DNA from 2 places in the Gottfriedia sp. NPDC057948 genome. Region 2 is predicted to be linked to the other one. Evidence: a T-box and tRNA genes for the amino acid it is inferred to sense, from the RefSeq annotation. Region 2 holds a T-box; the other holds one or more tRNA genes.
The links. A T-box is a leader RNA that pairs with one kind of tRNA and senses whether it is charged. The one in region 2 lies ahead of pheS (phenylalanine--tRNA ligase subunit alpha), so its partner is inferred to be a tRNA-Phe.
Positions count from the first base shown of each region.

Region 1: it encodes a tRNA-Phe, which carries the amino acid that the T-box ahead of pheS (phenylalanine--tRNA ligase subunit alpha) is inferred to sense. The anticodon was not compared.

Region 1 covers NZ_JBHVPN010000002.1:5,084-8,479, forward strand. Annotated here, with positions in the region: gene ACFVRR_RS04055 (adenylosuccinate synthase) at 206-1,495, shown strand; tRNA gene ACFVRR_RS04060 (tRNA-Lys) at 1,650-1,722, shown strand; tRNA gene ACFVRR_RS04065 (tRNA-Glu) at 1,742-1,813, shown strand; tRNA gene ACFVRR_RS04070 (tRNA-Asp) at 1,837-1,912, shown strand; tRNA gene ACFVRR_RS04075 (tRNA-Phe) at 1,919-1,991, shown strand; gene yycF (response regulator YycF) at 2,330-3,034, shown strand; gene walK (cell wall metabolism sensor histidine kinase WalK) at 3,034-3,396, shown strand, end outside.
Region 2 covers NZ_JBHVPN010000007.1:120,109-123,504, reverse strand. Annotated here, with positions in the region: gene ACFVRR_RS13210 (glycine betaine ABC transporter substrate-binding protein) at 1-86, shown strand, start outside; gene sspI (small acid-soluble spore protein SspI) at 144-353, opposite strand; gene ACFVRR_RS13200 (TrmH family RNA methyltransferase) at 457-1,206, shown strand; T-box leader at 1,336-1,582, shown strand; gene pheS (phenylalanine--tRNA ligase subunit alpha) at 1,639-2,673, shown strand; gene pheT (phenylalanine--tRNA ligase subunit beta) at 2,693-3,396, shown strand, end outside.

The sequences.
Region 1 (3,396 bases), on a different contig from region 2:
AAAAATAATCACATAGTGAATCTATGTGATTATTTTTTTTTGTTAGGGCAAACTATTTTTATCAAATTCTTTAGTTTGTATTTACGAACAAAAAAAACTTAGAATGGAATTATTTAAAGAGATTTATTGACAAATTCCGTAAGTTTGATATACTAGTTTTGGTTTTAGTTCGGAAATAGCGTAATTTAATCGGAGGTGCAGTACATTGTCATCAGTAGTAGTAGTTGGTTCTCAATGGGGAGACGAAGGAAAAGGAAAAATTACTGACTTTTTATCACAACAGGCAGAAGTAGTTGCTAGATATCAAGGTGGTAACAATGCAGGTCATACAATCGTATTTAATGGTGAAAAGTACAAACTTCATTTAATTCCATCAGGTATTTTCTTCTCAGATAAAATTTGTGTTATTGGAAATGGTATGGTTGTAGATCCTAAAGCTTTAGTTCAAGAGCTAGCATACCTACATGATAAAGGTGTTTCAACTGACAACTTACGTATTAGTAACCGTGCTCATGTTATCTTACCTTATCATTTAAAACAAGATGAGTTAGAAGAAGAGCGTAAAGGTGATAATAAGATTGGTACTACTAAAAAAGGTATTGGACCAGCTTATATGGACAAAGCTGCACGTGTCGGAATCCGTATGGCAGACCTTTTAGATAAAGAAGAGTTTTACGAAAAATTAAAACGTAATCTTGAAGAGAAAAATAATTTATTTGAAAAAATGTATGATTCAAATTCATTAAATATCGAAGAGATTTTTGAAGAATATTATGAGTTCGGACAACAAATTAAAAAATATGTGTGTGATACTTCTGTTGTATTAAATGATGCAATTGATGGTGGAAGACGCGTATTATTTGAAGGTGCACAAGGTGTAATGTTAGACATTGACCAAGGTACATACCCATTCGTTACTTCTTCTAACCCAGTTGCAGGTGGAGTAACAATTGGATCTGGCGTTGGTCCGACAAAAATTAATCACGTTGTTGGTGTATGTAAAGCTTATACTACTCGTGTTGGTGAAGGTGCATTCCCAACTGAGCTTTTCGACGAAATTGGAAATACAATTCGTGAAGTAGGTCGTGAGTACGGTACAACTACTGGAAGACCAAGACGTGTAGGTTGGTTTGATAGTGTAGTAGTTCGCCACGCTCGTCGCGTTAGTGGTATCACTGATTTATCACTTAATTCAATTGACGTATTAACAGGTCTAGAGACTGTAAAAATTTGCGTTGCTTATAAATTCCGTGGAGAAACAATTACTGAATTCCCTGCTAGCTTAAAACAACTTGCAGAATGTGAGCCAGTTTATGAAGAACTTCCAGGTTGGACAGAAGATATTACAGGAGTAAAAACTCTTAATGAACTACCAGTTAATGCAAGACATTATGTAGAACGTGTGTCTCAATTAGTCGGTATTCCGTTATCTGTATTCTCAGTAGGTCCAGATCGTAACCAAACAAATATCGTACGTAACGTTTACGGAGCTTAATATAATAAGGCCCTTAAATAAAAATTTAGGGGCTTTTATTATTTTTTTAAATAACTATTGCCAAATTATTAGAAAGTATGATAAGATGAATCTTGTCGTCATAACTAGTACATAGCTTATGAAGTTAATCATTTTATGAAGCTAATCATATTATGAGCCATTAGCTCAGTAGGTAGAGCATCTGACTTTTAATCAGAGGGTCGAAGGTTCGAATCCTTCATGGCTCATCTTTTCTTAAATTAATGTGGCCCGTTGGTCAAGCGGTTAAGACACCGCCCTTTCACGGCGGTAACACGGGTTCGAGTCCCGTACGGGTCATCCTTTTTTAATAAAATTATCTTGGTCCCGTGGTGTAGCGGTTAACATGCCTGCCTGTCACGCAGGAGATCGCCGGTTCGATCCCGGTCGGGACCGCCATATAATGGCTCGGTAGCTCAGTCGGTAGAGCAGAGGACTGAAAATCCTCGTGTCGGCGGTTCGATTCCGTCCCGAGCCATCATAAAAACTACTGTATATACAGTAGTTTTTTATTTTATATCAACCTTATTGAAAATAGAATTAAACAGTTCGATTTTACAAAAAAACCTACTTAATTTAAAATAGAAGTAAGTGGAGTAGACCTCTAGCAACAAGCTAGAGGTTTTTTTCAAAAATCTAGTGTTTGTATACAAAAAAAATAACACGTCAGATCGTATTCGTATTATATTTAGAGAGATAGTCCACAAAACGAAATTACTATGATAAGTTTATTTGTTGCCTAATTTAATATGAAATTGCAAAAGATATGTATAGAATTGACGGTAGCAAAAACTGACTAGAAAAGGAGTGCGGGGAATGAATAAAAAAATATTAATAGTCGATGATGAAAAACCAATTGCTGATATATTGAAGTTTAATTTAGAAAAAGAAGGTTTTGATATTGTTTGCGCGTATGATGGAGAGGAAGCATTACAAAAAGTAGATGAGTTTCTTCCTGACCTAGTTTTATTAGATATTATGTTACCAATTAGAGATGGTTTAGAAGTTTGTAGAGAAATTAGAAAGAACCATGATATGCCGATCATTATGATTACAGCAAAAGACTCAGAATTAGATAAAGTACTAGGTTTAGAAATGGGAGCAGATGACTACGTAACAAAACCATTTAGTACACGTGAGTTACTTGCCAGAGTAAAAGCAAATTTACGTAGACACCAAACAGGAGCTCCATCTGAAAAAGAGGAGTCAGTTGAAGTTATTATTGGCTCGCTGGTTATCAATCCAAACGCTTATATCGTAACAAAACGTGGCGAGAAGATCGAATTAACTCACCGCGAATTTGAACTACTATATTATTTAGCGAAGCATATCGGACAGGTTATGACGAGAGAGCATTTACTCCAAACGGTTTGGGGTTATGATTACTTTGGGGATGTACGAACTGTCGATGTAACAATTCGAAGACTTCGAGAAAAAATTGAGGACAATCCAAGTTATCCACTATTCATTGTAACAAGAAGGGGAGTAGGATATTACCTGCGTGATCCGGAGCAAGATTAATGGCAGCTTATAATAAAGTTGGTTTATTTAAATCAATTGTATTTAAATTTGTACTTGTTTATATTTTACTCATCTTGGTAGCTATGCAAATTATTAGTGTTTATTTTTCAAGAGAGCTTGAAAAGCAGCTCGTAAACAGTTTTACAGTTGCGATAAACGAACGTGCTAAACTACTGGCTTATAATATAAAAATAGAGTATGAAAAAAAGAAAACTCTGGACGACCCAGAAGTAAAAGCTAATATCCAAAAAATAGTTTCAGACTTCGGAAAGAATATTGGAATATCAGACGTAAGTGTTATTAACCAAAATAGTGAAGTCATTGCTACTTCGGATTCTAGTAATCGGTCTATTGTTGGTAAA
Region 2 (3,396 bases):
ATTTAAAAGGGACAAAATTAGGCTTAGTCGTACCAGAATATATGAAGATTAATTCGATCGAGGATTTAAAAGGCAAAACGAAATAATCAAAATAAAAGGACTAACGAAAAGTTAGTCCTTTTCTATGTTTTTAACAGATTAGTTTAGTGGCTTACTCCATTTTCTAAAACTGTAAGTAGTTCATGCTTTTGATTTTCAGAAGCGTGATTCCAAAAAACTTCGAGAAGTACACCTAAACCTGGTAATACTTTTTCTTCACCACTTTGAATAGCATCTACAATTGTTGCTTCTAATTGATCACTTTTATTACCTGAAATATTGTGAAGAACTGCTCCGCGAATATTAAAATTCATTTGGATTCTCCTTTCATATTAAGCTTTATGTAGTATTTGTAAACGGAAACGATTTTATGTATGATAAACTCATATGAGATACGATGAAAGGTAAAGGAAACTTATGAAACAAATTGATTCCATACAAAATAATTCTGTAAAGGCTTGGAAAAAGCTACATACTAAAAAAGGAAGAGATAAAGCTAAACAATATATCGTAGAAGGTTTTCACTTAGTCGAGGAGGCAATTAAGCAAGATGCACCGATTCTTCATTTATTAATTAGTGAAGAGATTGACTTACCTTCTAATTTTTCGACAGGGTCATTTGAAATTACGTATATATCTAAAGAGGTTAGCAAGGAATTAAGCGAAACAGAAACATCTCAAGGTATTTTTGCAATTATTGAATTTTCTTTTGTTAGAATTGATTTTGAGAAAGTGTCAAAATTATTATTAATTGATGAAGTTCAAGATCCAGGGAATGTTGGAACAATGATTCGAACAGCGGATGCGGCTGGTTTTGATGGGGTTATTTTAGGTTCGGGTACAAGTGACCTATATAATGCTAAAACAATTCGATCCACGCAAGGATCATTATTCCATTTACCAATATTACGTGGTGATTTAGTTGAAGCAGTTTCTAATTTAAAAGATAAAGGATTAACTGTTTACGGAACATCTCTTCAAAATGCAAAACCATTTAATGAAGTAAACGTTACAAATCGTTTTGCCATTATTGTAGGAAATGAAGGTAAAGGTGTGAATTCAACATTACTTTCATTAACTGATGAAAATCTATATATACCGATTTACGGTAAAGCTGAATCATTAAACGTTGGTATTGCAGCAGGGATTCTAATGTATAGTCTGTAAAAAATAATAGAAGCCTAATTTGAGCATTCTAGGTCAGTAAAAATGATTCAATCATTTAGTAAATAATTATGTTGAGCAGTTGCATTAATTGAAAAAAATCAATATAATTAATTAAGAAAATTTAATACATAAAAAGCAATGACAGAGAATAGTAAATTTGAATCTCTATTTAGGGAAAAGGTGCCGTAGACTGTAAGCACTTTTATAGTAGACCAAATTGAATTCACCTCTTGAGCTAGCGCCGGGACCATTTTTAAATGTAAAGGCGACTCGGTCTATCTAAGTAGATCGTTATATGAATGAAGTGAGCAGTTAGTTTTTTGTAACATAATAACTGTTAATTAGGGTGGTACCGCGATCAATCCTCGTCCCTTTTTTGGGAGCGAGGTTTTTTTATGTTTAAATTTATGAAATTGAATAGGAGGATTATTCATGCAAGAGCGTTTAGTTTCTTTACAATCAGAAGCGATTAAGCAAATAGAAGAAGCAACAGATTTAAAAGTATTAAATGAAATAAGAATTGCCTATCTAGGGAAAAAAGGTCCGATTACTGAGGCAATGAAAGCAATGAAGGATTTAACTCCTGAAGAGCGCCCTAAAATGGGAGCTGTAGCTAATGAAGTACGTGCGGCAATCCAAGAAAAACTTGAAGCAAAGCAAGTTGTATTAGAACAAAATGCAATTAATGAAAAATTAGAAAGTGAATCAATTGACGTAACACTTCCAGGAAGACCAGTTCATGCAGGTGGAGCTCATCCATTAAGAGCGGTTATTCAAGAAATTGAAGATTTATTTATTGGAATGGGATATGAAATCGCAGAAGGTCCAGAAGTAGAAAAAGATTATTATAATTTCGAAGCATTAAATTTACCAAAAGGTCATCCAGCACGTGATATGCAGGATTCATTTTATATTTCTGAAGAAACATTAATGAGAACTCATACTTCACCTGTTCAAGCTAGAACAATGGAAGCAAACGTGGAAAAAGGTCCAATTAAAATAATTTGTCCTGGTAAGGTTTATCGCCGTGATGACGATGATGCTACACATTCTCATCAATTTATGCAAATCGAAGGTCTTGTAATTGGTGAAAACATTTCAATGAGTGACTTAAAAGGTACTTTACAACTTTTTGCGAAAAAAATGTTTGGTGAAGATCGTGAAATTCGCTTACGCCCAAGCTTCTTCCCATTCACTGAGCCTTCAGTAGAAATGGATATTTCTTGTATGAAATGTGGAGGAAAAGGCTGTAACATGTGTAAACACACTGGATGGATTGAAATTTTAGGTGCGGGAATGGTTCATCCTAACGTACTTGAGATGGCTGGGTATAATCCAAAAGAAGTTCAAGGATTTGCTTTCGGTATGGGTCCAGAACGTATTGCATTATTAAAATATGGTATTGATGATATTCGTCATTTCTATACGAACGATATAAGATTCTTAAAGCAATTCCAACAAATGTAAGGTAGGAGGGGACTAAAACATGTTTGTATCAACAAAATGGTTACAAGAATACGTTGATTTAAGTGGTGTTACACCAGACGAACTTGCAAAATTAATAACAAAAGCAGGTATTGAAGTTGAAGGTGTTGATCATCTTTCAGAAGGAATTAAAAATGTTGTTGTTGGTTATGTAATGGAACGTGAACAACATCCAGAGGCAGATAAATTATCAAAATGTACTGTTGATGTTGGAGAAGAACAACCAGTACAAATTATTTGTGGCGCACCGAATGTTGCTAAAGGTCAAAAAGTGATCGTGGCAAAGGTAGGCGCTGTTTTACCGGGGAATTTCAAAATTAAAAAAGCTAAATTACGTGGAGAAGTTTCTGAAGGAATGATTTGCTCTCTTCAAGAATTAGGAATTGAAGGCAAAGTAGTTGCAAAAGAATTCTCAAATGGCATTTTTGTTTTACCAAGTGATGCTGAAGTAGGAGCAGATGCATTAGACGTACTTTATCGTGATGATGCAGTATTAGAACTTGGATTAACACCAAACCGTGCTGATTGCTTAAATATGATTGGTGTTGCCTATGAGGTAGCTGCAATTTTAGATCGTGATGTGAAACTTCCAGCGATAAGCGCTCAATCAGCTACAACTGCTGATTATGTTTCAGTTTCAATTGAATCAAAAGAAGATGCACCATATTATAGTGCTAAATTAGTGAAAGGTGTAAAAATTGGTCC